DNA from 3 places in the Bacillus spongicola genome. Region 2 is predicted to be linked to each of the others. Evidence: riboswitches for the same ligand, from Rfam matches in the RefSeq annotation. Region 2 holds a riboswitch; each other region holds the start of a gene.
What was found. Region 2 has a riboswitch for lysine ahead of U8D43_RS06215 (Na+/H+ antiporter NhaC family protein). Riboswitches for the same ligand answer to the same signal wherever they lie in the genome.
Positions count from the first base shown of each region.

Region 1: it holds a riboswitch for lysine, as region 2 does, so the genes downstream of both, U8D43_RS18630 (Fur-regulated basic protein FbpA) here and U8D43_RS06215 (Na+/H+ antiporter NhaC family protein) in region 2, are expected to answer to the same signal.
Region 3: it holds a riboswitch for lysine, as region 2 does, so the genes downstream of both, U8D43_RS20225 (aspartate kinase) here and U8D43_RS06215 (Na+/H+ antiporter NhaC family protein) in region 2, are expected to answer to the same signal.

Region 1 is NZ_JAYKTS010000039.1:6,283-16,377, forward strand. It holds gene U8D43_RS18605 (P-loop NTPase family protein) at 1-352, shown strand, start outside; partial or broken gene U8D43_RS18610 (IS4 family transposase) at 372-1,508, opposite strand; gene U8D43_RS18615 (L,D-transpeptidase) at 1,638-2,135, opposite strand; gene U8D43_RS18620 (aromatic acid exporter family protein) at 2,165-3,160, opposite strand; gene U8D43_RS18625 (BrxA/BrxB family bacilliredoxin) at 3,243-3,680, opposite strand; lysine riboswitch at 4,024-4,200, shown strand; gene U8D43_RS18630 (Fur-regulated basic protein FbpA) at 4,293-4,448, shown strand; gene prli42 (stressosome-associated protein Prli42) at 4,638-4,733, opposite strand; gene mce (methylmalonyl-CoA epimerase) at 5,016-5,429, shown strand; gene U8D43_RS18645 (acyl-CoA carboxylase subunit beta) at 5,433-6,980, shown strand; gene U8D43_RS18650 (tripeptidase T) at 7,052-8,176, shown strand; gene U8D43_RS18655 (chemotaxis protein CheW) at 8,734-9,204, shown strand; gene U8D43_RS18660 (hypothetical protein) at 9,386-9,517, opposite strand; gene U8D43_RS18665 (DNA polymerase IV) at 9,838-10,095, shown strand, end outside.
Region 2 is NZ_JAYKTS010000006.1:79,369-89,463, forward strand. It holds gene U8D43_RS06195 (bifunctional metallophosphatase/5'-nucleotidase) at 1-497, shown strand, start outside; gene U8D43_RS06200 (YunC family protein) at 543-845, shown strand; gene U8D43_RS06205 (HD-GYP domain-containing protein) at 991-2,094, shown strand; partial or broken gene U8D43_RS06210 (ISL3 family transposase) at 2,615-3,847, opposite strand; lysine riboswitch at 4,519-4,709, shown strand; gene U8D43_RS06215 (Na+/H+ antiporter NhaC family protein) at 4,833-6,371, shown strand; gene U8D43_RS06220 (sodium-dependent transporter) at 6,661-8,187, shown strand; gene U8D43_RS06225 (methionine/alanine import family NSS transporter small subunit) at 8,188-8,292, shown strand; gene U8D43_RS06230 (M23 family metallopeptidase) at 8,470-9,459, opposite strand; gene lipA (lipoyl synthase) at 9,886-10,095, shown strand, end outside.
Region 3 is NZ_JAYKTS010000052.1:6,700-16,794, reverse strand. It holds gene sdhB (succinate dehydrogenase iron-sulfur subunit) at 206-967, opposite strand; gene sdhA (succinate dehydrogenase flavoprotein subunit) at 971-2,731, opposite strand; gene U8D43_RS20235 (succinate dehydrogenase cytochrome b558 subunit) at 2,785-3,396, opposite strand; gene U8D43_RS20230 (YslB family protein) at 3,742-4,191, shown strand; gene U8D43_RS20225 (aspartate kinase) at 4,716-5,945, opposite strand; lysine riboswitch at 6,071-6,250, opposite strand; gene uvrC (excinuclease ABC subunit UvrC) at 6,315-8,087, opposite strand; gene U8D43_RS20215 (hypothetical protein) at 8,102-9,523, opposite strand; gene U8D43_RS20210 (FTR1 family iron permease) at 9,951-10,095, opposite strand, start outside.

The DNA.
Region 1 (10,095 bases), on a different contig from region 2:
CGTGGAAAAAGATGTATGGATTATCGAAGGAAATTATCGTAGTACGAATCACATTCGCATACCTCATGCTGACACGATTATCTATTTAGAACTCCCACTATATCTCTGCCTATTTCGTGTAATTAAGCGATATTTCACTAATATTGGTCAAAACCGTCCTGATATGGGTGATGGCTGTACAGAAAAGTTAGACTGGGCCTTCCTCAAGTTTATTTACACAACCTACCATCCAAGAAAAGAAAAGATGGAAGAGTTATTTCAAAAATTTCTAGAGGGAGACCCGAAGCGAAGGGTGATAAAATTAACAACTAGAAAAGAAATTCGCCAATATTCTCCTGAGATAAAGCAATAAATTATTGCACGAGTCTTTATTATCCAAAATTAGATAAACTTATCCCATGAAGCTTTTTGTATTTCTTCAAAACAACGGCCATTTCTGATTTCCAGTCAATCGGTAAGTTATCTTGTAGAAGTTTTCTTTGAAAGGAAATAAACGATAATTTTTCGAATACTCGTCCTTCAGATGTTTTTGAATACAACCATTTCAATAGAACTTAGGCAATTAAGGCGGAAAAAAGCTGATTAAAAACGGCATTTTCAGTCGTGCCAAATAACACAGGGACATTTAGGTTCTGTTTAATCCATCGGAAGAACGTTTCAATTCTCCATCTTGCTTTATACATGTCTGCGATAGCTTCAGGTGACACGTGCATTAAATTGGTGACAACACGCATCTCCTTACCGTAGTCATCCTTAAAAAACACCACTCGATGCCGTTCCTTTGAACGAGATTGTTTGGTACCCAGTTGACAAGTGATATCACGAGAAATAGATGATCCATCTTCCTCAAGGTGTTTTAAAGCATGAGGCCTAAAAATTTCTACGTTTTCTTTCATTCGGATCACAAACATTTGTTTATCTTCTTTAAACTGGTCGATTCGTTTGATTTTAAAATAAGCCCGATCTTCTACTAGAATAAACCGAGAATCCGCCAACTGTTAGCCAATCGGCCCATCATGTACAAGTCCAGTCGTTTCAACGACATGAAGGGGCATTTCTGTAAGTGGAGTATAACTGACATGTAATTTGATTCCTGCACGCTCTCCATGATAAAGGGCCCAAGGAAGGCGCGACTTTCCCACTGTCATCGTGGTGGAGTCTATTAAAAGAAGATCCTTTGGTATCTTTAACGCTCAACGTGTCATTCGATTACATTTAGACACGATTAATTGGAATAACTTCTTCATAATCTTGTAGTCCATAGGTTCAGCCTTTTTAGAAAGCGTAGAGTGGTTAATTTTAGGCAGCCCATATTGATCACCTACATCCGCACAGTCTCGATAACTTTTAAGCTCATTCATGGAAGCACAAAGAAAATAAGGAATAAGCATTAATACATCAAGCTTACGAGCGGTATCCTTATAGCCAACGATATCCTGGATGATGGCTACTTCTTTATGTGAAACAATTTTTTGAAACAAATTGTGAAATGTGGTATTCTTCTTCATGAGGGCACCTCTTCTGTAGTTTGTTTGTCGGCAAACATCATTCTACTAGAAAGGTGTCCTTTTTGGTATTTTTTTTGGATTTTATTGGTTAATCAACACGCATGTTACTTGACATTAATAATTATTCAGCTAAGATATAGCACCGATTTCTTTGGCGATTTGCTCAAAAGGAAGGGGGGACGAGAGGATATGAACTTTTGTACCTAAGGGGGTTTTTTCATAGAGTTGTTCAATCATAGTATTACTTAACCGAATACACCCATTCGAGAGATACTGACCAATACTATTAGGAGCATTCGTTCCATGCAAACCATAGATTCTTCCATCTGTACCCTCTGCGTCAAATCCAATCCAGCGTGTCCCAAGTGGGTTATCAGGAGATCCTCCTTCAATGTTTTTTTTACGGTAAAAAGGATTTTCAGCTTTTACAGTGACGGTAAACGTACCTTCAGGTGTTAAGTTCTCCGTTTTTCCTGTCGCTACTGAATAAATATGAACCACTTCTTCATCGACAATAAAAGCCAGTTCATTCGTCTGTTTATTGACGATGACTATTGGGTCGCCTGGTAATGGATTTTCTCCGAGTGGCCAAATGGGTGAGAACACTAAACAGATAGCGAATAGCAAATTCATCTGATTCATCCTTTCAATGAAGGTTAAGAATAGTTTGCTTCACTAAGAGGTTTACCATTCTTTTTTTTCTTTTGTAAGCCTGTAAACGAGCTTTTGAGTAATAAATACTGTTCCATTTCTTTCATAAATTGAAACAATGCCGCTCGTGCTTCGAACTCTTCTCGTGTTTGTGGAAGAGCCATCCCTTCGAATTCAATTTTTATATCATATAATTCTTTTAGATAGAGGAAGGCAGTATTTCCTGGATGGATTTGTTCGCTTAATTTGTCCATGAAATCACCTAAGATTTTACCTTGTTCGACAGTTAAGGAGATGGAAGTAGCAATCGGTAAAATTCGTTCCAAAATGTCAAATTGTTTTTCTCTCATTTTGAAATACAAATAGTAGACATCTTCATGTCGCAAAAAGTGGTTTTCAACATCACGAAAAGCAATGGACTTAGCATCATGAAGAAGTTTAGCTGTTTCTGTAATCTCCATTCCTTTCCAGTCACTTTGTTGGCAGCGTAAATAATGAGCTATTTCTTTAAAGATGAGTTGGAAATTTCGTTCAATTCGTTTTTGGTAGTGAATCAGCTTTCGATCTAAACTAGGCATATACAAATTCATGATTAAGGCGACACCAATTCCAATAATGATAATTCCAAGTTCATTAAAAATGATGTTCATGGTAATTTGTTTTGCCGAATAAAGATGAAGGATGATGACTGAACTCGTCACAATTCCTTCTTTTGCCTTTAAGGCAACGGTCGTTGGAATAAAAAATAAGAGCATACTCCCAATAATTATGGGTGAATAGGCAATCCCTTCGAAGAAGGCGAAGGAAAAACCCATTGCGACGATACACGCTAAAAAGCGACTCCAGGACGCAGATAATGATTTTTTTCTTGTGTTTTGTACACAAAGAATGGTAATAATGCCAGCGGAGGCAAAATTGTCTAGTTGAAACCACTGAGCAATCATAATGGCGATTGCGGTTCCAATCGCTGTCTTAATAGTACGATATCCGATTTTAAACATGCTTTTTCTCCATTCGTTCACGTATCTCTTCAGTGTAGCCATAGAAAAAACCTGACATTCAAAAATGTCAGGTTTGTAAGCGCTATACTTCTTCGCAATATTGTTCAAATGATTCTTGTAGCTGGTTCACAACCGACATGGGATGGTGACCTTCAATTTCGTGTCTTTCAACCATTGTACATAGTTTTCCGTCCTTTAAAAGTGCGAAAGATGGAGAAGAAGGCGGGTAACCAGTAAAATAGCTACGAGCTTTGGCGGTTGCCTCTTTATCTTGACCTGCAAAAACAGTCACTAAATGATCAGGGCGTTTGTCAAAATGAACACTATGAGCTGCTGCTGGACGAGCAATCCCACCTGCACACCCACAAACAGAATTGACCATAACGAGGGTAGTGCCCTTTTTGGCAAACATTTCTTCTACTTCTTCTGCTGTTGTTAGTTGGGTATATCCAGCCCCTTCGATTTCCTCGCGAGCTTGACGAACAACATCATTCATAAATAAATTAAAATCCATACTCAAGATTATTCTCTCCTTTAAACATGCTCAGATGTACTTTAATCATAGTCGATTTAGCAGGTTATTTCAATTATTGTTCCTTATGTTCGTAAAAACTTCATAAATGAGGTTAAGATTAATGCTGCTTGGGTAATATACTACTACATCTAGATCCATACCCCTAAACTCCCTAGATGTTGGATAGCTCTAAATAGAGCTGTCCCTTTTTTAATTTTCGGAGGTTTTATCCATCTATCATGAGTTTAAGTATAGGTGAGGTATCCCCCCTCTATTCTGACACCCATAGCTTGACAATGATAGTGTTTTTTGGTAAAAATAGAAACAATTATTAAATAAAGATTGTCCTTTCTAAGATAGAGGTACATGATTGATAAGTACCTTATGGGAGATGTGTGTCACCGACCACCATAGGGAAAAGGTGTTGCTGCAGAAGTGGAAAAATTCCTAGGGTTTTTTAAATAGTTTTATCTTGAACAAATGTGATATTGTCACAAGAAATGTTTTGCGGAGAACTATTTAAGAGGTGTTGAAGACTAAGGGTTTTTTGTGAGGGCATCTTGGTTGGGCGTTTTGTTTCTCCCTTTGACAGAAAAGATGGAGAAAAGGGGAAGGAAATTGACATTAGAGATTGGGATTCTAGCAAAAGAAAAATTAATAGAGCTGGTTATTCAAGAAGGCGTTTTGAAAGCGGAAGATGGTCGACATTTATTTCAACTATCTTATCAGGAGTTGGATCTTATATACAAAGGGATGAAAAATATCACCGCCTAGGGCAATAAAGAAAAGTAGTTTGGATGAATTTTTTATCCATTGTTTTCGGGAGGTTACTTCTTCTAATAGATATGTGCCTACAAAAAGAGAGAATCGCTCATTAGTGATCCTCTCTTTTTTGTATCAAGGTAAAAAGTCTAAACTCTAAACTCTGAACTCTACTAACAGTAACCTCTGCGAAAACTACCTTTATAATAGCACAGCCAAGCCAGCGAATAGAGTTGACGCAATCATGGCGAATAACATTAAATAGATAACAATTTTTTGTACTTTCGTCTTTCTCATTGAGTACACTCTCCTTGTTTTATTGCATTTTCAATCCTATTGTACTCTTCCATTATCAAAATAACAAGATGCTTCATTCTGAAAACGTTTACAAAAATTTAGATCGTAGCAGGAAATTCGACAAGTTCATCGAATACGATAGTGAAAGCGATATTCGTAATATCTATCCCGGTGGATATTCGATCTTCACCCTCACAGTTTTGTATTTTCTTAGAGTATCTATACGAGAAACACAGGGGGAGAATTAGTTGGGGTGAGAAAAGGGAAGAGGGGATGTTTAAAATGAAAAGAGTCGACCATCTAGGAATAGCTGTTCCTTCGATAGATGAGGCATTGCCATTATATACGGAAGTATTCGGGTTACCTTTATTGAAAATAGAAGAAGTTCCTTCAGAGAATGTCAGAGTGGCGTTTATCGACGGGGGAACTATTAAACTAGAACTATTAGAACCACTTTCACCGGATAGTGCTATCGCCGGTTTTTTAGAGAAAAAAGGCCAAGGGATTCACCATATTGCCTTTGAGGTTGAGAATATTGAGCAAAGAATTTTTGAGATGAAAGAAAAAGGCATCGAGATGATCCATCATGATCCAAAATTAGGGGCAGGTGGTGCACAGGTAGCATTTATGCATCCGAAATCTACCCAGAAAGTACTAACGGAGCTTTGTGAAAAGCCAGCTGTCAAGGGGGAGTAGTTCATGGATATTTATGAAAAAATCAATGATTTATATGACCGGAAAAGGAAAGTTGAGCTAGGTGGAGGAGACGAGAGAATTGATAAACAACATGAGAAGGGAAAACTAACAGCGAGAGAGAGGATTGAGTTGCTCGTTGATAAAGGTACATTTGTGGAACTAAATCCGTTTATTGAACACCGCTGCAATGATTTTGGTTTAGATGGAGTCGATGCGCCAGGGGAGGGGGTTGTCACTGGTTATGGAAAAGTCAATGGTCGACCAATTTATTTGTTCTCACAAGATTTTACCGTATTTGGTGGGGCTCTCGGTGAAATGCATGCGCAAAAAATTGCCAATGTGATGGATCTAGCGGTGAAAAATGGTGCACCATTTATTGGGTTAAATGATTCAGGTGGGGCACGTATTCAAGAAGGAGTTGTCTCGCTAGATGGATACGGTCATATCTTTTATCGTAACGCGATTTATTCAGGGGTGATTCCGCAAATCTCAGTTATTATGGGGCCTTGTGCTGGTGGAGCTGTATACTCCCCAGCGATTACAGATTTTGTTTTTATGGTCGATAAATCCAGTCAAATGTTTATTACCGGACCCAAGGTGATTGAAACAGTTACAGGAGAGAAAATCAGTGCAGAAGATTTGGGTGGGTCTGAGGTACATAATTCGATTAGTGGCAATGCTCATTTTCGTGGTTCATCTGAAGAGGAAGTGTTAGAACAAGTTCGATTATTGATTTCATACCTTCCGCAAAATAATGTAGAGAAGCCACCTATGAAAGAAACAGAAGAAGAAAATGACTATCGTGAGAATCTAACAGACTTGATTCCATTCGATGCCGTACGACCTTATGATGTGCGTAAAGTAATTCAGGAGATTGTCGATGAAGGCTCATTTTTAGAAATTCAGAGGGAGTTTGCCAAAAACATTGTGATTGGCCTTGCTCGGATCAAGGGAGAAGTAGTCGGGCTTGTTTGTAATCAGCCGAAATTTATGGCAGGTGGTCTCGATATCGATTCATCCGATAAAGCTAGCCGATTTATTCGTTTTTGTGATTCATTTCAAATACCGATTATTACGTTTGAAGATGTCACAGGATTTTTTCCAGGTATTAAGCAAGAACATGGTGGGATTATTCGTCATGGTGCTAAAATTTTGTATGCTTATTCAGAAGCAACTGTTCCAAAAATCACTGTTATTCTCCGAAAAGCTTATGGGGGGGCGTATGTCGCTTTGAATTCAAAAGCCATCGGGGCAGATTTAGTGTTTGCTTGGCCAAATGCCGAAATTGCGGTGATGGGTCCACAAGGTGCAGCCAATATTATTTTTGCAAGAGAAATCAATAAAAGTGACAATCCGGAGCAATTGAGAGCGGAAAAAATAGAAGAGTACCGAGAGAAATTTGCCAATCCTTATGTTGCAGCAAGTCGTGGAATGGTCGATGATGTCATAGATCCCAGGGAAACACGAATAAAATTGATTCAAAGTCTTGAGATGATGAGAAATAAGAAAGAAACTCGTCCGTATAAAAAACATGGAAATATCCCTTTGTAAGTGTATTCATTGTTCCAAAATGTATTTCGAGTTATACTGTACTAGTTGAATACATAGTAGGAGGAGTTAATATGGTCAATCAAGAACGTTTAGTGAATGAATTTTTAGAACTCGTACAAATCGATTCAGAAACAGGTCAGGAAGCCGAAATCGCAAAGGTACTAACTAAAAAATTTGCCGATCTTGGCGTCGAAGTGGTTGAAGATGACACGACGGGTATTACGGGACACGGGGCAGGCAACTTAATTTGCACATTACCTGCGACAAAGGAAAATGTTGATACGATTTACTTTACTTCCCATATGGATACCGTTGTTCCAGCTCAATCTGTGAAACCGACATTGAAAGAAGACGGATTTATCTACTCGGATGGTACGACGATTTTAGGTGCGGATGATAAAGCAGGATTAGCGGTTATGTTTGAAGCGGTACGAGTACTGAAGGAACAAAATATTGCCCACGGAAAAATCGAATTCATTATTACAGTTGGCGAGGAGTCTGGTTTAGTTGGTGCAAAAGAACTGGATCCCACCTTTGTAACAGCGAAATATGGTTTTGCGCTTGATAGTGACGGTAAGGTTGGGAATATTATTGTTGCTGCGCCAACACAAGCGAAAGTAAAAGCGGTTATTCACGGAAAAACAGCACACGCTGGAGTGGCACCTGAAAAGGGGAAATCGGCCATCACGATGGCAGCAAAAGCGATCAGTCGTATGCCACTTGGTCGCATTGACGACGAAACAACTGCTAATATTGGTCGCTTCGAAGGTGGAAAAGCAACGAATATCGTTTGTGATCGTGTGGATATTTTAGCTGAAGCACGTTCCCTCGTGCCTGAAAAAATGGAAGCGCAAGTGCAGAAAATGAAAGATGCGTTTGAATCAGCTGCTACTGAAATGGGTGGAAGTGCGACGATCGAAGTGGATATTATGTACCCAGGCTTTAAATTTGCTGATGGTGATGAAGTAGTAGAGGTAGCGAAACGAGCAGCAGTAAAAATTGGTCGTGATAGTCAACTCCAAACAAGCGGTGGCGGTAGTGATGCGAACGTGATTGCTGGGTTTGGAATTCCAACGGTTAACCTGGCTGTTGGTTATGAAGAAATTCACACTACAAGTGAGAGAATGCCTGTTGAAGAATTAGTGAAACTAGCAGAAATGGTAGTAGCAATCACAGAAGATGTCGCTGGAGAGTAAGTTAAAAACTGTGTAAAACTTTAATATTAATTTTTATTTTTGGCTCTTTTCGTATCCATTGTGGCTATTTCAACTACTTTTTGTTTGAATTCTTCATTTCTTTGTTGATTTCCATCAAAAATAGACGAAATGATGCCCTGAAACAAAGCTATATCATCGGTTATAGACGGGTGCGAAATGCAACAAGCATTACGAAAACAGCCTTATTATTTGAAGGGAACCCTTTAGTATAGAGGGTTCCCTTTTGAAATCATCTAACTGAACAACGCTAACCTCCAAGGGGAACCGAATTGACCTTTTAAAATGCGAACAAAGTTAGTAAATGCACCGATTTTTGTCATTCCATGTACGTGAGCTACTTAAAGCTCTAGGCGGGTTTGGGCGTTCTTATTAGAGCGATCGAACGTGCTCAAATGGAGAAATACATGCGCTAGTTGCACTCGTAGAGTGTTTAGTTAGTAAAGAGGAATTCAATAGTCAATAGGATGGAAAAGTGGTACTCTAAAAGAAGAAATTGTTTTAGGGAATAATGCACCTATTTACAGAGGAGGATTTTCATGAGCGATACTCAAAAGGTCGTTGTTTTTCAATCAGGAACGGAAGAATATGCGCTTCCTATTGAAAATGTTATATCCATTGAAAAACTAGCAAAGATTAATCCCATCCCACACTTACCCAATTATGTGAGCGGCATTGTCGATATAAGGAATGAATTGGTTCCCGTTTTGGATTTTGAGCAAATTTTATATGGAGCTGCTTCTGACTTAACGGACGCACGCATGATTGTCATTCAATCGGAGCTTCTCTCTTTTGCTGTCATCGTAAAGGAAGCGAAAGAAATTCTAGATGTCCCAAATGAAGCGATCAAGCAAGTGGGTCTTTTAGCATACTCAAAAACGAAGTATTTTACAGGTGTTGTGCACTGGGAACAAAGACTTATTACATACGTTAGCCCAGGGATACTAGTGAAGAGCCTAGATGGAATCAAAGAAATTGAAGCGTATCTGATTGAATCAGTTGAGGGATAAAGGCATGCTCTAAGGAGTCATGCTTTTTCTTTTCAAAGGGCTCTTTGTATAAGGCTCTTTTCGTATCCATTGTGGCTAATTCATCTCAATTTTTATTAAATCTTCCATTTCATCGTTGGTTTCCAGCAAAAATAGACGGATCTAGCTGCAGTGGCTATGGACTCGGGCATTTGTCAGCCCACTACGTGAAGCAGGCTTCACTGCGTGTTCTGCCAGATGCCTGCCGTCCCTGGGCAGCCACTTCCGCTTTTCGTGATCCAGCTGCAGTGGCAGGGGCTCGGGTTAAATGATAAACTGATACGAAAAGCAACAAACTTTGCGAAAACAGCCATAAAAAAAGAAAGATGTAGGCGAAGCTAAATCATGTAGCCTATCCCAAATAATTCAATTAGAAATCGTTATTGGGGTTTAGATGGATTTTTTGTAAAATTTGTTGCTCCTCACACAAAGAGATAAATAGGCAATATGGTTTTTGAGTTATTTCTTACTTTGTATTTAGAAATCCAAATTTTATCGTTAGGAAAAGAGTACAAAGTCATTCAGGTCGAGGGTTTTATTCCTATTCGAAAAGCCGCAATCTTTGCGAAAATAATCCATCAAATTAATGCTCCAGTTGAATAAGGTGTGATCATTATGAAGCAGTATTATCCTAAAAAAGGAAGAGTAATTCTTCACGTAGATATGAATAGTTTTTATGCATCTGTTGAAATGACATTCGATCCTACGTTAAAAGGCAAACCGCTGGCGATTGCTGGTAATCCTGAGGAAAGGAAAGGGATTATTGTCACCTGTAGCTATGAGGCAAGAAAGTTTGGCGTGAAAACGACTATGCCTTTATGGGAGGCCAAAAAAAAATGCCCACAACTGATAATAATGAGGCCTAATTTCGAT
Region 2 (10,095 bases):
ATTGGTTTAATCCATCCTCTTTACCTATGCTTCTATGTGAGGCCGTGCATGAATGGACGAAAGCAGACTGTACCTTAATTAATTCTGGGCTTGTGTTGGGAGACTTAAAAAAGGGTTCTGTCTCAGAATATGACCTTCATGCACTCCTGCCTCATCCAATTAATCCGTGTGCGATAACTTTATCAGGTGCCGAACTAAAAGAAGTCATCAAGCAAAGCTTTAATAAAGATTGGCCTACTCTTGAGTTGAAAGGACTAGGGTTTAGAGGGAAAGTAATGGGGAATTTTGTTTTTAAAGGACTAACGATTAATGAAAATCTTAACGAAATGTCTGTAAACGGGAAAAAGATCCAGTTACATGAAGAATATCGGTTAGGAACGACGGACATGTTTACTTTTGGTCACTTTTTCCCTGAGCTGAAACGAGCAAAAAAACAATATTATATGCCAGAATTTTTGCGAGATGTTTTGGCGTGGAAGCTAAAAAAACAGCACTGATAACGCTTCTTCATCATACATATATGGTGAAAGGAGCGTTAAAAGATGGTGAATTTATATCCTGTTGAGATAGAGGGACATACGTTTTTAGCGGTATCCGTTCAACTCCCTAAAACCAATTTGCTTGTTGTATCAAGTGACAAGGGATATATTATGTGTGGTGCATTAGATGTTACGTTATTAAATGAAAAATTAGCAGCACGCAAAGTATTAGCTGGAAGAGCAGTGGGGGTCAAAACAATTGATCAGCTACTCGATGCCCCACTAGAATCGGTCACAATCGAAGCAGAATCATTGGGTATTGTCCAAGGAACCATAGGGAGAGAGGCTCTGCTAAAAATGATCTAAAACAGCCTAAAGAGGCTGTTTTTTTGACTGGAAAAGTCATACCAGGTTTCTTTCATGGAACTATTGCAATGAGGGTAGATTCCTTTATAATAGAAGATATTAGTAAAACTTGTCGAATAATGAAGGATATTCATAGGAGAATGCTATGAGGCTACTATCAACCAGAAATCTAAATAAAGGCATGGTACTTGCAACATCCGTCTACAGTCCTAAAGGGCAAGCACTTATTCGTGCAGGTGTTTCCGTAACAACCCGAATGATTCAACGCTTGGTTGATTTAAACATCCAGTATGTTTATATTGAAGATGTTCAATCAGCCGGAATTTATATTCAGGATCCGGTTTCAAGTGAGCTTAGGCAAGAAGCTATCTCAACGATTGAAGCGTCCTTTACAGGTCTTAATAAGTCATCTGCATCTGCAAATGCTTTAGTATTTGAAAAGAATTCAAAAGTTTTTAAAGGAATTATTCATACTGTCTTAAGAGGTATAAAGGATAACCCTGATCTTCAAATCGTCTTATCGGACGTGTTTACCTATGATTCTTATATTTTCCAACATTCTTTTAATGTGACGTTGTATTCGTTAGCGATTGGAATGGAGTTAAAGCTCTCTGATAAGCAATTAGAAGCGATTGGGATGGGTGCCATTCTTCATGACGTCGGGAAGATGTTAGTCCCTGAAGAGATTCTCTTAAAGCCAGGACGTTTAACAGAAGAGGAATTTATCGAAGTAAAGCGTCATTCAGAATATGGTTTTGAAATTCTACGAAAGCTTCATACCATATCCTTAACGATTGCTCATTGTGCGTTTCAACATCATGAACGGTTAGATGGATCAGGATATCCGCGTGGAATAAAAGAAGAAGACATTCATCCATTTGCCAAAATCATTGCTGTAGCTGATGTATTTGATGCCGTAACGTCAAATCGTGTTTACCGAAATGCGATGCTACCTCACCAAGGGTTGGAAATTCTTTATTCTGGCGCAGGTACCTTGTTTGACACAAGAGTGGTAGAGGCCTTCCGCAACTCGGTGTCGATCTATCCCAATGGATTAACGGTCGTTTTGAGTGACGGACGAAAAGGAATTATAGCAAAGCAAAATAAAGGTTTATCTGATCGTCCTGTCGTGAGAATTATCGAAGAAGAAGGTCAAACCATCAGCTCGACGTATGAAATAGATTTAAAAATAGAACTTCATTTGGTTATAACGGATTGTAATATCGCTATGCACTATGATAAGAATTAATGCCCACTTTTCGCAGATTTGAAGAGTGGGTGTTTTAATAGAGGCTCTTTTTTGTGAAGATAAATCTCTTTAAACCCCCGCTGTTGATTTCAGTTGGTGGTCTAGGTGCCTCCTTGTTTATCCTCAGGACATTGAAAGAACTCCTTAGAATAAACTGCTTAGGCATTTTCTAGGGTAATCCGCTCCAATCAACTCTCCGAAAAGTCAACCATACTTGTAATACAGTTAAAATAAGGCTCTTCGCTATTTAGTGTTGAAAAAACAAATTACGAGACTCCATACACGACCAAAATTTAATAGTATTGTGTCTTAGCTACCACCAAGGTCAAAATCAAAAAACGGACAAGGGAATGAGTTCAATTGCTCGCTCTGCATTCACCACCTGTTACATGAATATCGACTCCATTGAACGGACATACTTATTCATGGACAAGGGAATGGGTTCAGTTGTGAGCGATGTATGACTCCAAACTGTTACTCAATCTTTTTTGTTCGAGCAAAATAAAGGAATGACAATCATTTATTGTCTCATAATCAAGTCCATCTTGTTTACTGTGGCGTAAATCATCGCTATAAAGTTTTCAGGAGAACGATATCCGCGAGCTTTTCTTTTTGCAGCCTGTACTAAACTGTTTATTCCTTCAAGAAGTCCGTTGGTCATTCTTGTTTTAAACCATCTTAATATGCCGATTTTATGCCTCTTTAGAGATCGAGCCAACTTAATTATTGGTTCCAGTCGGGATCGAGTTGCCCAGCTATACCACTCATCAAAGTATAATTCTGAGATACCAGCTGATCTGGAAAACATTTTTTGTAGCCCTAATTTCATACGGTATGCACGACCTGTTGCTAAATCCATATCCTTCAATTTGACATATTTATTCTTTTGTTTTTCGGTAAGATTTTCTTGGTTTTTGAGCCATGTATATCGTGAATTCTTTAGTTCGGGTTGGGTGGCTTGTTCTTGTCTTCGGACGTTGTCTACTGCTTCGTTGATAAATTTCATCACATGAAATTTATCAAATGTAATCGATGCTTCAGGGAAATTCTCCTCTATACCTGAAATGAACTACGGAGACATATCACAACAGAAATCTTTGATTTGAGAACAAGGAACCCCTTTACTATCAAGGAACTGACAGAATTCCTGTAACACACCTGCTCCTTTTCCAGTCGTAACAAAAATGACTCGCTTCGTATCTGTGTCAACAAATAATGTCACGTATTTGTGCCCTCTTTTACGAGACGTTTCGTCCATGGCGACACTCTTTACATTTGATACATCAATATTTTCAACCGCTTTATCCACGTAGTGTTTAAAGACTCGCCAAAGGCGGGTATCGTGTTCACCAACTTTACGAGCAACTGCGGCAACAGGCATTTCAACCATCAATGACAGCACATGATAGTCAAATAACAAAGAAAATCCGGTACCTGGTCGTGCCCAATCAATTTTAACCGTACGAATTTTTCCGCATGATTCACACTTAACCCTAGGCATTCTTGCATGTAGAAATGTTTGGTACTGCCAAAAATCAAGGTGCCTCCATGTACGATCCTGATCTTGAATATCGTGAACCTTACATCTGGAAAATCCACAGTTAGGACATGTGAAATCTGCCCCTTTTCTGTATTCAAGATAAATGTGAAGTTCTTTATCTTCTTTTGCCAACTCATAATGAAAAACGTACCAAGGTTCAGGTATTTCTAAAGCAGCCTCGAATACATTAAAATCTTCTTGGAAATCTTCCATAACGCCATCAGCTCCTAGGTATTTTCATAGTTTCTACCCAGTATTGACAGTTATACAAGATTTTAGACTAAATACTAAATAGCGAAGAAGCAAAAATAAATAGGAACTATACTTGTGAAAAAGTAGAAACAATACTTTCTGATCGAGGTGTGAGTGCTAAATCATCTGGATTTCGGATACATTGTTGCTAGTTCGATTGAGTATCACTCAAACTTGGAATCGCCTTCTTGATAAAGAGTTCACTCAAAGATAGACGATCGAACCTTATTGAAAAATCTTTTCTTGCAAATAGAAACATTCTTGGTGAGAACAGCTTTATTAGGTAAGCTGTTTTCGAATAGGAATAAAACCTTTGACTTGTATGACTTCATCCCCATTTCCTAATGAAAAACTCTTCATTACTAGATAAATAGTAGGGACCAATCGAAAAAATTTACTTCCTGTTTTCTATGTGCCAAGTGCAACAAAGCATATGAAAAGAGCTATTAGACAAGAAAGCACTGGAAAATGGTTTGGTATCTAGTTTATGGCGTAATTGGCCTTTTCTTTGTCCTATTTCCGTGTGGAAGAGGCTCATCTATAAATATTTGAACAAATTGATTGCCAATACAATGATTTACTGCTATATTAATAGACATGTTAAAAAATTAAATAATATCCTAATCAAAATCCGATGGGGTAGAGGATGCAAGTGTTATGAGTAAACTGTGTGAGGATGACAACGTTGATCACAGTTGAAGGGAACGTTTGCCGAAGTAAAGTAGAAGGGTCAAATTCTTCTTTGCTGGGGTTATCTTGAAAAAGGGTAACACTGTCATTATAAAGGAATGTTTGATCTTTATAATGGGGAGCTACAGATCGTGATGGAGAAATGTCTATATTACTAAGGTAATGATAGCTTCTCTATCATTACCTTTTTTGTATTTCTTCACACATACAAAATGGTTCCCCTCCCTGTCTTACCAAATAGGAGGAGGAAAACAACATGGAAAACACAATTTACTCATTATTACCACCACTCATTGCCATTTTAATGGTCGTCTTAACGAAAAGGGTACTTCTTTCGTTGGGGACAGGAATTATTTCGGCAGCCCTCATTTTATCTCAATTCAATCTTTTAGAAACGTTGACGATTATTTGGAACTCTTTTAAAGCGATTTTCGTCAATGGTGGCGAACTGAATACTTGGTACGTCTATATTATTCTGTTTTTGCTTTTACTCGGAATGATTACTGCATTTATTAATCTTTCAGGTGGAACACGCGCGTTTGGAGAATGGGCGATGAAGCGTGTGAAAACACGAGTTGGCGCACAACTTGTTGCAGCAACCCTGGGAATTATTGTTTTCATCGATGATTATTTCAATGCACTTGCGGTTGGACAAGTGGCACGTCCATTAACCGACCGTCACAATGTCTCTCGTGCAAAACTGGCCTATATCATTGATTCAACGTCTGCACCGATATGTGTCGTATCTCCTATCTCAAGCTGGGGGGCCTATATTATTACTATCATTGCAGGGATTATTACGGAATATCAAATATCTGAGTACTCAGCTTTCTCGGCATTTGTTCAAATGATTCCAATGAATTTATATGTGTTCACGGCTATTGCGCTCGTGTTTATCACTACTGTTCGTGGCATTGATTTAGGGCAAATGAAAGTTCATGAAGATAGAGCTATGAAAACAGGCGAAGTGTATGATAATGAAAAAGAAATTCCTGGCGAATTAAAAAATGATCTTCCTGTTAGTAATAAAGGGAAAGTAATAGACTTAGTGTTACCAATCGTTGCCTTGGTTATAGGTACTATCGGATCTATGCTGTGGACAGGCTATGATGGAGATGCAAATATTTTTGTTATTTTAGAAAATACAGACGTGGCCGCATCGTTATTATATGGTGGATTAATCGGGCTAGCGGTGGCGCTTGTTTTACACCTTCTTAAAGGGACGGACCCTGCCACAGTTTCTCTTGGTATGTGGGAAGGGATTAAATCAATGCTTCCTGCCATCTACATTTTGATCTTTGCTTGGATGATTGTCGGATTAATTGATTCATTAGGAACGGGCATATATCTATCGGATCTTGTTAAAGAAGCTAATCTTCCACTAGGATATTTACCTGTTTTACTCTTTATCGTTGCTGGTATCATAGCCTTTTCAACGGGAACGTCATGGGGCTCTTTTGGGATTTTACTTCCGATTGCTGGACAAATTGTTGCAGCGACTGACATTGAGATGCTATTACCATCCCTTGCGGCCGTTCTAGCTGGAGCTGTTTTTGGAGATCATTGTTCTCCTATTTCAGATACAACGATTTTGTCATCAACAGGTGCGGGTAGTAATCATATTGACCATGTGATCACTCAGCTACCATATGCATTAACGGGTGCAGTCATATCGGCGCTAGGCTTTTTGGTATTAGGTTTCTCGGGCAGTACATTACTAGCCCTTATCACCATAGCTACCTTATTAGTGGCCTATACGCTCGTTATGGGCAGAAGAGTAGAAAAGCACGGTTAAGTAAAACATCTCAGCCATTGTTGGCTGAGGTGTTTTTTGTTTAGAGGAGATCTAAAATTGAAAAAATATTGATCTTCATCAGCGAAGCTTGGCAATTATTTTCAAGCAATAATAAATGTTCTGTATTAATCGGTAAAAACATAGGAAATTCAGTGGGTTTCGACAAAATAATACTTTGACTTTTTACCGATTCGTGATTATACTTGTTGATAGATTATACTAAATAATCAGAAAAATAGTAATATTCTAGTATTTATAGGTGCTAGGATATACATGGGGGGAATTGTCAATGGAAAATCGCCCACAGTGGGGAACAAGAGCTGGTTTTATTCTAGCGGCTGTTGGTTCAGCAGTTGGTTTAGGGAATATTTGGAGGTTCCCAGGGGTCGCGTATGAAAATGGAGGAGGAGCATTCTTTTTACCGTACTTATTTGCATTATTAACTGCCGGAATTCCGCTACTCATTCTCGAGTTTACGATCGGTCATAAGCACCGTGGTTCCGCTCCATTATCGTATGCTAGAGCTAGTAAAGGTAGTGAGTGGATGGGATGGTGGCAAGTGATGATCTCATTTGTCATATCGACATATTATGCTGTCATTATTGCTTGGGCTATGGCCTTTGCCTATTTTTCTATTAATTTACAGTGGCAAAATAGTGAAAACCCAGTTAGCTTCCTAGTTGGAGACTACTTAAAGTTATCCGATCCAGGTGTTATGGGAGATTTAGTGCCAGGTGTTTTGATTCCCTTAATTCTTGTTTGGGCGATTACGCTAGGGGTATTGTTTGCTGGAGTTAAAAAAGGAATTGAACTTGCTAATAAAATCATGATTCCTGCTCTAGTAGTCTTGTTCTTAGTTGTCGTAATTCGTGCACTTACTCTTGATGGTGCTGCAGAGGGATTAAATGCTTTCTTTAAACCAGATTGGGAACGAATTATGGAGCCTTCAGTTTGGGTAGCCGCTTATGGCCAAATCTTCTTTAGCCTATCTATTGCCTTTGCGATTATGATTACCTATTCTAGTTACTTGCCAAAAAAATCGGATTTAACGAATAATGCCTTTATTACAGGATTTGCTAACTCAAGTGTTGAGTTACTTGCTGGTTTTGGTATCTTTGCTGCTTTAGGTTTTATGGCGCAATCTCAAGGGGTAGCCTTTGCAGATTTAGATGCTAGAATGACTGGAGTATTATTAGCTTTTGCTGTATTCCCAGAGATTATCAATCAGTTCCCTGCATTTAATGGATTGTTTGGATTCCTTTTCTTCACGTGCTTAGTACTTGCGGGTCTTTCCTCATTAATCTCGATTGTAGAGACTTTCGTTGCAGCTGTATCGGAGAAATTTAATGTTTCTCGTTCAACAGCAGTTGCAGTGGGTGGTGGTTTGTCTGCTGTTCTCTCTTTATTGTTCGCGACTCAAGGAGGATTGAATTTCCTCGATGTAACGGATGAATTTATTAACCAATTTGGTGTTGCACTTGCTGGATTATTTGAAGTTGTCTTTATCGCTTGGATTGCGAAGCAGCTAACACCACTTCAACAGCATGCGAACTCTGTGTCTGATATTAGACTAGGTCTATGGTGGAAAATTTGTTTAGGCTTAATCACACCACTTGTATTAGGTTATATGATGTACGGGAAAATTAAAGAACGTATCATTAACAGCTATGGTGGAGGCGATTATCCATTAGAATTTGTCTTCAATTTTGGATGGGCTGTTGCAATTGGTGCAATGCTCGCAGCGGTTTTATTAACAGCTAAACCATGGAGTCGTAATACAGTTGAACTTCCGGTTTCTAAGAAGGAGGTATCTTAAATGGATACGAGTGCAATTGTAATGATGTTAGTGGGTATTATCGTTATTTGGGGCGGTTTAGCCGCAAGCATTGCTAACGCAGTCAGAAAATCAAAAGCAAAATAATGATGGAAGAGAGCATCGATTTAATCGAAGCTCTCTTTTTTTTGAAGCACCTAATCGGATAGGAATAAAATCCTTGATTTATTTGACTTAGTGCTAGGAGCAACAATGTATACGAAAAAAGCCATCTTAAATCAATGGTAAAGTTTAAGGCGTCTTGTACCTAGTTCCAAGCGCCTTTTATCTTTTTTGACGGTCATGACGCTCCCATAATCGTAAGTGAGGGTAGGAATCAAATGACCACTCCGTATGGCCGTTGTCTTTATACATTCCGTAGTGTAAATGGGGCGGGAACTTTCCGGATGTACCAGGTGGACCGTAGCCAGTGCTTCCGACACCTCCTATTAGTTGACCAGGCTTAACGGCTTGACCAACCGATAAATCCTTCGCAAATCCATTCAAATGAGCAAAATAATGATAGGTGTTATTGATATCCCGTATACCTAGACGCCATCCCCCGTATTGGTTCCATCCTTTCATTTCAATGATTCCGTAACAGGTCGATCGGACCGGAACACCGTAGTCAGCAAAAATATCGGTTCCTTCATGGATTCTTCTTCCACCCCAACCACGTGCGTCTCCCCATGTGTTTCGGTAGCTATAATTAAAATTTTGGGGCAGGGGAAAGGCTTTATCCTCAAGCTTAATGGTTCCATAGGTTTGATATATTTTGGCCTTGCCCATGATTATTCCGACGGTTTTATCTCGTTTATAGTAATTCCATAAGCCGATTTTAAAATTGTCTTCGTCAACACCAAAGGCAAGAATGTGCTGACTTATTGTCATTAGAATATCTTCATTATTGAAAGAATCTGCTTTTCCATCTAAATCACCATCGAGCCCAATGCCGTTAAAAAAGGAGATGGATGCTGGGTTTTGGTCATCCAGATTAGGATTTAATTCACCTGCCCATTTCTCTTTAGGGATATAAATTGAAATGATTCCCTCAGGATTAGGAATATCACGCCTTGAAAATCGCCAACTTCGCTCATACTGATCAATCGCCGCAAGGTAATACCATGGAATTTGTGTAGTAGTTTCGAATTTTGAATAGAGTTCCATCCGTAAACGGTAATGATCAGCCGCACTTAATTCTTCTCCATTAACAGAATAGGGTTGCAAGGATGAAAGTAAAAAGAGCAGAACGATAAGATATAGAGCTTTTTTCAAAATTTACCTCCTCCTTCGTCTAGCTTCTTATCTCCTTCCCTTATTGTGTGACGAGAAAGGAAATTCATTTATATCAATAAATGGAAGCCAACCCACTTCACTTGTTTTCATCTTTTCTGTATGATAAAGTGTCACAAGAAGACTTTTGTCATTTTTAAAGACTCTTTTCTATACATAGTTGCTATTTAGTCTAACTTTAGGGTTGTTTCTTCATTTTACTGGTGATTCACTTCAAAGATAAACAAAAAGATGCCCTGAAACAAAACTAAATCATCGTTTATAGACTGGTTGGAAAAGCAAAAATTTTGCAAAAATGCCTTTATAAATGATTTTGATGTCTAGCTTCAGGCGCATTGCGTATTTCTTAAAAATATAGATGTTTTGTTGTAAACGTACCAATGAAAATCTAGATTGGGGATGAGATTGATGAGCAAGAAGGATGAATACATACGTAAACCGGATTGGTTGAAAATAAAGTTAAATACGAACGAGAATTATACAGGTTTAAAGAAAATGATGCGTGAGAAGAACCTTAACACGGTATGCGAAGAAGCGAAGTGTCCGAATATCCACGAATGTTGGGGGACTCGCCGTACGGCAACTTTTATGATTCTTGGAGCAATTTGTACTCGTGCT
Region 3 (10,095 bases), on a different contig from region 2:
TTCTTCAAGTACTAGACTAGCATTGCTTTCGTCAACAATCTGGACATCTATTTGGACATCCTTACAAAATTCTGAGCAAAAGGGATACTCATTTTTATTTTTAGGGCTTATACTCACATTCTCTAGGGCATAAACTTACGACACCCTCCCTTCACATTCAATAAAAAACCTCACAGATCCGAAGATTGTGAGGTTTTCTATTTTCTTACACCATATTATCGCTTCCGAAGAAATTCTTAAACATTTGCAAGGTTGTATCTCGATTTAGTGCTGCAATTGAAGTTGTCAATGGAATACCCTTTGGACATGACTGAACACAGTTTTGAGAGTTCCCACAATTCGCAAGTCCACCGTCATCCATAATCGAATTTAATCGCTCATCTTTATTCATTGCACCCGTTGGATGGGCATTGAACAAGCGAACTTGTGATAGTGGAGCTGGACCGATAAATTCAGATTTACTGTTTACATTCGGACACGCCTCTAAGCATACCCCACAGGTCATACATTTCGATAGTTCATAAGCCCATTGACGCTTCTTCTCAGGCATACGCGGTCCAGGACCCAAATCATATGTTCCATCAATTGGAATCCATGCTTTTACCTTTTTCAACGAGTCAAACATACGGCTACGATCAACTTGTAAATCACGTACAACAGGGAATGTACGCATTGGCTCTAAATGGATCGGTTGATCAAGTTTATCGACTAATGCTGTACAGGATTGGCGGGGCTTACCGTTGATAACCATTGAACAAGCACCACAAACCTCTTCAAGACAGTTCATGTCCCAGTTAATTGGCGAGGTCGCTTCGCCTTTAGAATTGACTGGATTTCGACGGATTTCCATCAGCGCAGAAATGACGTTCATATTTGGTCGATAGTCTAACACAAAATCTTCTACATAGGAATCAGAATCAGGACCATCTTGACGAGTAATTCTAAAATGAACGGTTTTGTTACTCATCGATTATTTGCCCCCTTTCTTTTTCGTGTAGTCACGTTTACGAGGAGAAATCAGTGATGTATCAACCTCTTCGTAATAGAATTCCGGCGAATCGGTCGTTGCATTATACTTGGCCATCGTTGTTTTTAGGAAATCCTCGTCATTACGATCTGGGAAATCCGGTTTGTAATGAGCTCCGCGGCTCTCATCACGTTGTAATGCACCAATAGTGATGACACGGGCGAGTTGAAGCATATTTTGCAGCTGACGTGTGAAGATTGCGCCTTGGTTGCTCCATTTTGCTGTATCGTGAATATTGATATTTTCGTATCGTTCCATTAACTCCTGAATTTTCGCATCCGTTTTCTTCAACTTGTCGTTATGACGAACAACCGTTACATTATCTGTCATCCACTCACCAAGCTCTTTATGAAGAACGTAAGCATTTTCCGTTCCATTCATGGACATAATGTGATCCCATTTCTCTTGCTCTTTTTGCACATGTGCATCAAATACACTAGAGGAGATATCTTCCACATGTTTATCAAGTCCGTTAATATAACGGATGGCATTTGGTCCTGCGACCATCCCACCATAAATTGCGGAAAGAAGAGAGTTAGCGCCTAAACGATTTCCACCATGTTGAGAGTAATCACATTCTCCCGCGGCAAACAATCCTGGGATGTTGGTCATTTGATCATAATCAACCCATAATCCACCCATTGAATAATGAACGGCAGGAAAAATTTTCATTGGTACTTTACGAGGGTCATCCCCCATAAACTTTTCATAAATTTCAATGATTCCACCGAGTTTGATATCTAGCTCTTTCGGATCTTTATGAGACAAATCTAGATACACCATGTTCTCACCATTGATACCAAGCTTTTGATTGACACAAACATCAAAAATCTCTCGAGTGGCAATATCACGAGGAACCAGATTACCATAGGCTGGATATTTCTCTTCTAAGAAATACCATGGTTTCCCGTCTTTATAAGTCCATACTCGTCCACCCTCACCACGAGCTGATTCACTCATTAGACGAAGTTTATCGTCTCCAGGGATGGCAGTTGGATGGATTTGAATAAATTCACCATTCGAATAAATAGCGCCTTGTTGATACACAATGGATGCCGCTGATCCCGTATTGATAACCGAATTTGTTGATTTCCCGAAAATAATCCCAGGTCCACCAGTTGCCATGATCACAGCATCTGCAGCAAAAGATTTAATCTCCATCGATTGAAGGTTTTGTGCGACAATTCCTCGCGACACTCCTTCATCATCGATTACAGCACCTAAAAACTCCCATCCTTCATATTTCGTTACTAGACCGGCAACTTCATGACGACGAACTTGCTCATCCAGTGCGTATAGCAATTGTTGTCCTGTTGTTGCCCCCGCAAAGGCTGTACGGTGATGTTGAGTCCCCCCAAAGCGTCGAAAGTCTAATAATCCTTCCGGTGTCCGGTTGAACATAACGCCCATACGATCTAATAAATGAATAATTCCAGGTGCAGCTTCTGTCATGGCTTTCACTGGTGGTTGATTGGCTAAAAAATCGCCGCCATAAACTGTATCATCAAAATGTTCCCAAGGAGAATCTCCTTCTCCCTTTGTGTTTACTGCTCCATTAATACCGCCTTGAGCACACACCGAGTGAGAACGCTTTACTGGTACTAGTGAAAATAATTCTACTGGCGTGCCTGCTTCAGCTGCCTTAATGGTTGCCATTAAGCCTGCTAAACCTCCGCCAACTACGATGACTTTTCCTTTACTCATCGTGACTCACTCCTTTTTCCCTTATTCCCGTTCCAATCAAATACCCTATTTTACTAAACGATGAATGCAAATAATGCAGAGATACCTACATACGAAATCGCTACAAACAGAGCTAGTGTAACATATGTAGCTATCACTTGAGATCTTGGTGAAACAACAATTCCCCAACTAACAAAGAAGGACCAAAGACCATTTGCAAAGTGGAAAACAGTCGAAAGAATCCCCGCCACGTAAAACGCAAACATAAATGGATTTGATAATATCGACTCCATCATCTGAAAGCTAACTTCATCTCCCAGTGCAACCTGTACTCTTGTTTCCCATACATGCCATGAGATAAATATTAGTGTGAAAACTCCTGTGAACCGTTGTAGAACGAACATCCAGTTACGGAAATAACCGTATTTAGTTGCATTGTTCTTCGCAGTAAATGCAATATATAAGCCATAAATTGCATGAAATAGTAATGGAAGAAAGATAACAAAGATTTCTAATGCATAACGAAACGGTAAACTTTCCATAAAATGAGCCGCTTTTTCAAATGAATCTTCCCCATACACAGCAAAATGGTTCACTACTAAATGTTGTACTAAAAATAATCCAACTGGGATCACACCTAGTAAAGAATGTAGCCTGCGTAAATAAAACTCGCGATTTCCAGCCATGATATACCCCCCTTAATTATGAAACTCTGCAGCACTATCCCTGCTTAAACTAAGTTTAATAGAGTCCTGCAAAAATTCATATTTTAACAATTATGTGACATGTTCATTTTACTCTCATGAAGTAAACGCGTCAAGAAAACGGATACATTAAATTGAACAATATTGCAAAAATATTTTGACCAGTTTCCTATTGAAAACAACAACCGTCCTGTAATATTATGATTGAATTTTCAGATAAATAAACCGATTTATTACTATATTACTAAAATGGTTAGGATGTAATTCAAGGTGTGAAATTTCGCATCAACCGGTATATAATAGAAGTATAGAAAGTGGGGATTTACGTTGAAGAAAACTGAAGAGGAAGATTTCCAAAGCACACTCGTATCAGCGTTTAGCTATGAACTGTTGCGAGATACATTAATACCAGACCTGTTAGGAAAACATACAGCAGATTTGTCCTACTGGGCAGGGAAACATTTAGCTAGAAAATTCCCGCTTGCCACCAACGAAGAGACAGTTAATTTTTTCCAAGAAGCGAATTGGGGAATTTTAACATTAATGAAAGAAAAGAAGCACCGAAAGACTTTCACTCTATCTGGACAGGTCGTAAAAAAACGACTAGAGATGAATAACGACGCGTGTTTTAAACTAGAGGCAGGTTTTCTTGCTCAACAATACGAGCAGCAACACCACGTTTTAACAGAAGCGATTGAAAGCGTTCAAAAACGGTCTTCTTCTGTTGAGCTAACTGTCCAATGGGATGATACTGATTTTGTAAAGAGTGACAAATAGAGTAGGTCATTTTCATTGAAAGGATGTTTTCTCAATGGAAGTTTCTTTTCGGATAGGAATAAATACTTCATGATGACAACCCTAAAAAAAAAGCCATTTCAATCTCAAAAATGATCAAGATTGATTTCTTCAGGGTATGCCAATAATTTAGCGATCCTTAAATATTTCATTTTTCATTCAATCAGTCTAATTGGTTGGCTACTTTAGGAATGCTTGTTTTTTCAAATTAGATTCATCCTTTCAAAACAACAATATTGTAATAGGCTCTTTACCTATACATTGTTTCTATTTCATCTAATTTTAAATGAATCCTCCCTTTTGGGGCTAATAACCCTCAAAAATAGACGAATAAATGCCAGGAGTAAAGCTATCTACTATTTTATAGACTGGTTCGAAAAGCAACAAACTTTGCGAACACAGGCATATTAAATAATGCACGAAAAGACTGAGGAGATCTGACAAATTCACTATAGAAAAAGCTTTGAATACACCTCAGCTTTTTACATGCATGATTGTTTGGGCACTTAAATAGGAATATTGCTTTTATCCAATTGGAAAGCTGTGTGTAGCGCACTTGCTGCGGCCTGTATTTGGTTCCTAGCGACCACTACTGATACTTTGATTTCTGACGTACTGACCATTTTTATGCCAATGCCCTCGTTTGTGAGAACATCAAACATTTTTGCGGCAACCCCAGGATTTGATACCATTCCAGACCCAACGATTGAAACTTTTGCCAATGCTTTTTCGAACTCTACCCGCTCAAAAGCAAGACGAGATTTTTCTGTTTCTAATACCAATAATGTTCGGGAAAGGTCTTTTTCTTTAATGGAAAAAGAAAGGTTCATTGTTCCATCTCCAAGTTGACTTTGAATGATAATGTCTACGTCAATATGATGGTGAGCTAACGTAGAGAAGATGTCTGACAACCCTGTTACTGCATTCGATAACCCAAAAATCGTCAATCGTATAATATCTTCTTCAAAGGCAACTCCTCGTACTGCTAAGCTTTTTTCCATTGATACTTCCTCCTCTATACGAGTTCCTTTTCTCTGCTCCATACTTGATCGAACTTCTAGTGGCAAACAATAATTTTTAGCGAACTCAACCGCTCTTGGGTGAAGTACTCCGGCCCCTAAGTTGGCGAGTTCTAACATTTCATCATAGGAGATACTATCAAGTTTTCTAGCTCTATCAATAAAGCGTGGATCACAAGTATACACTCCGTCTACATCAGTATAAATATCACATCGATCAGCATTCAAAGCGGAAGCTAAGGCGACAGCCGTTGTATCAGATCCCCCTCTTCCCAAGGTTGTAATCTCCCCATCTTCTGTTATTCCTTGAAATCCTGCTACTACAGCAATTTTTTTTGCCCCAAGTACTGCGTGAATCTTCTTTGTATCAATAGAAGTAATTCGAGAATTTCCGAAAACTTTTTCTGTTCCAATTCCAGCTTGCCAACCAGTAAATGAGTGTGCTTCGTATCCTTTTTGGTGAATGGCCATTGATAACAAGGCAATCGTCACCTGTTCACCTGTTGAAAGAAGCATATCGAGTTCCCTCTTTGGAGGATTTCCACTCACACCATTACAAAGAGAAACAAGGCTATCCGTTGTTTTTCCCATAGCAGATACAACTACAACCACTTCATTGCCTCTATCGTACTCTTCAATCACTCGCTCTGCCACTGATTGTATTCGTTCAACGGTTCCTACGGATGTCCCGCCAAATTTCTGCACTATAATCCCCATATTATCGCCATCCTTTTCTATTCTCGACCATGAATAAGCACCTAGTAGAGCACACCCACAAAAAAAAGCAACGAGAATAGAGATCTCATTGCTTGTATAGACGAACAGAAATTACCGTGTATACACTGTGAGATAGCTCTCCAAGATGAGTACATCTTGACAATTCTGAATTTATTCAATACAGAACCAGCTTAATATGCGAAGAGACATATACCACTTCGGCGATCCTTCCCTTTTAAAGTCCGTCACTAGAGCCCTACCTCTTCTAGACTTTTACTTATGAAGTTCGCACCTCTACCACCACTTATTAAAGTGATAATAATATGAAATTTTGATTCATTATAGCATACATCCATAAGAGCAACAATGTTAAGTTTTTAATTTTTGCACTATTTCTGCGGCGACCCCTTGGGGCATGCCCATCTCTATAAACTCTTCCACCGTAGCTTCCTTCATTTTTTTCATGGAACCAAAATGACGAAGAAGTTGTTTTTTTCGTTTTGGTCCAACTCCTGGAATATCATCAAGAACAGATTGAAATAAAGATTTTCCTCGTTGTTCACGATGAAAGGTGATCGCAAATCGATGCACTTCATCTTGTATTCGTTGAAGCAAATAAAACTCTTGTGACGTTCTTCCTAGTGGAATTTCTTCTAAAGGATTTCCGTAAAGAAGTTGGGATGTATTGTGCTTTTCATCTTTCGCTAACCCCGCAAGAGGAATATCCAGATTAAGTTCATCTTCTAGGATTCCACGTGCCGCTTCAATTTGTCCTTTACCTCCATCAATAAGAATCAAGTCAGGGAGAGGAAGGTTTTCACGAAGTACTCTCGTATAGCGTCTTCGCACTACTTCTCTCATCGATTCATAATCATCTGGACCTTTGACCGTTTTTAATTTATATTTTCTGTATTCTTTTTTAGCCGGTTTACCATCTAGAAAAACAACCAATGCCGAAACCGCATTAGTTCCTTGAATATTCGAATTATCAAACGCTTCGATTCGAAGAGGAGGATAGATATTCATAGCTTTCCCTAAGTTTTCAACCGCTTTTATCGTCCGTTCCTCATTTCGTTCGACTAGAGCAAATTTTTCAATTAGTGCAATCTTGGCATTCTTTTGAGCTAATTTCACAAGTTCTTTCTTTTGCCCTTTCTGAGGTTGAAAGGTTTTCACCCCTAAAAGCTCCTGAACTAAGACGATATCAATCCGTTCAGGCAAACAAATTTCTTTTGGTTTAAAATGATTGGTTTTTTCATAAAACTGACCTAGAAACGTTAAAAATTCTTCTTCAGGTTCATCATAAATCGGAAACAATGAGACATCTCGCTCGATCATTTTGCCTTGTCGGACGAAAAATACCTGTACACACATCCAGCCTTTATCTACAGAATATCCAAAGATATCTCGATCCGTGAAGTCTTTCATGGTCATTTTTTGTTTTTCCATTGTCACTTCGATATGGGTAATCTGATCACGATATTCCTTTGCTCGCTCAAATTCCAATTCCTCTGCCGCAGCTGACATTTTTTCTGTTAATTCCCGCTTAATGTCTTGATACCCTCCATTTAAAAATTTTGTAATATCTTCTTTCATTTTACGATAAGTTTCTTCCTCTACTTCTTTAATACAAGGAGCGAGGCATTGACCCATGTGATAATACAAACATACTCGATCAGGAAGTGTAGAACATTTTCGTAAAGGATAGATGCGGTCTAATAGCTTTTTTGTTTCATTGGCAGCTTGTGCATTCGGGTACGGACCGAAGTATTTTCCTTTATCCCGACTTACTTTTCTTGTAATCACTAATCGTGGGTGACGATCGGCTGTTATTTTTATGAATGGGTAACTTTTATCATCCTTTAGCATCACATTATATTTTGGATCGTGTTTTTTTATCAGGTTTAACTCCAGCACGAGTGCCTCTAAGTTGGTAGAGGTGACGATGTATTCAAAATCGATGATTTCGGAAACAAGCCGTTGTGTTTTCCCATCATGTGACCCGGTAAAGTACGAGCGAACTCGATTTTTCAGAACCTTAGCCTTCCCAACATAAATGATGGTGCCTTGCCTGTCTTTCATTAAGTAGCAGCCTGGCTGATCAGGTAGAACAGCAAGCTTCTGTTGTATTAAGTCATTCATTAGTTCTTGTCACCTCATTCAGACTTCCATTGATAAAGAGTAATAGCAGAATAGACGGGATCTCTTAGAGAAAGGGATGAAAATCGTTGGACTTCTTTAAACTGACCTTCGAGATTTGTTGTTCCTTGTTGCTTAAATCCTTCTATTACTGCTCCCGTTACGTAGATTGTTTCCGTTGGATGCATCGAAATATCTCGTAAAAATTCTTGATAGGTAAAAACCCGTTTATGGGAAAAAGGCACGTTTAAGTAGTCCATTACCCTCGTTTCTTCCCAAGTATACACGAGAATGGGCTGTTCTTCCTTCTTCAACTTCTCCACAAGTTGGTATACTGCTGGAGTTGAATACTTATGTTCGAAAAGTAAATTTAATCCGACAACACCCTGTATTAGTATGTGTAAAATTAAAAGGTACGTTGCCCATTTACTCTGTTGTTTTACAATTACGACATAACCCACAAAAGAACCTAAAACAATTAGCGGAAGAATATGCCGCGGTTTATCAATGTTTTGAGCAAAAAATCCCCAGATGAAATAACTACCCCATACACTACTAAATAGCAAAATCGGAAATGTTTTCGGAAACAGTGATGTCCTTAGTAGAATTGGAACCAGTATAATCGTACTTATAAGTAAAATGACTGATGTAGCTACATAGCCATTCCAAACAATATTTTGAAATACATAGATTGCAAAGCGGGGAAGAATATCCGTTTTTTCACTAACGCCTCCTCCCCACTCATTAAAGTGCCCACCGGTAAATCCGGTTGCGACATCGACAAATGTTTTCAGTGAACCTACATTTGCAATCAATGCGGTAACCCAGATAAGTTGTGAAACTAGAATTAGAGCTACATGGGACAATAATTCTTGAATAGACCTATCGTACTGAAAACGTTTAACCATTAGAAGTAGGAGTCCCACCCCAAATGGAAGATAAGATAATCGAATGCCGAGCAAAACGCTAAAGAATAAGATTGGCCACAAAACGGCTTCACGTTTATTTTGTTGCCAAGCTTGATGCAAAGACCATAAATACCACCATAAGACACTCAGAGCGGCTCCTTCACTCATAGGCAAACTAGACATAAAAGTTGGGTAGGCTAATGTTTGGAGTGCTAACGTTAGCAACCAACTTTTTTCATTTGAAAAATATGTACGCGAAAGTTTATATTGGGGATAAATCGTACTTATACAAACAACCTGAATAAAGAGAAGCAATGCCCATTCAGGGGAAGATATAAAATGATTAAACACCATTCCCCCTAACATAAAGAAAGGATATCCCGGGAAATGAGGCTGCATATTGATTAAATCAAACTCTTTAACTCCAAGGATAAAATCAACTTCGTCCCATGTTTGAGGGAGAGGCGATAGCAATCCCAGTCGGATTACCCAGTACAAGATAATAAGTGCGATAATAGATTTCACTTTCATAAGAGTCTTCCTTTTCATAAGTATATTAGAAATGCGCAATGCGTTCGATTATCAGAGACTTACATAAGACAAGATTGAACTGGTCCGAGGCACTTTTTTCCTCAAAACCGGGCTTGGCTTATGACTACGTGCTCATTGGGTCTGAAGCTAGACACGTATCTAACAACCGGAAATCTCCCCTCTTCAATAGGAAGTTTACGTATAGATGTGGCAATTTCGTCAGATTTTTGATTATATCCTCCAATACCCTGTAGATTTCCAGCAAAAATAGATGAAATGATGTCCTAAAACATAGCTAAATCATTGGTGATAAACTGATACGAAAAGCCACAAACTTTGCGAAAAAAGTCTTTATATAAGAAAAGACCCGTTTTTAACGAGTCTGTCAATGTTTCTATTAGAGGGGCCTTCTTCGATAAGTAGTGAACTACGCTTTAATTGATCCCAATTCTTCCGGATTACCTTCTTTTATTGCATTTCTTTGTTGCTTTGCGGAAACAGGAACAGCTTTTTTAAAAGGGAAACGTATCCTACCTGAATTGATTAAATACGACCATAAGAATGCAAATGTA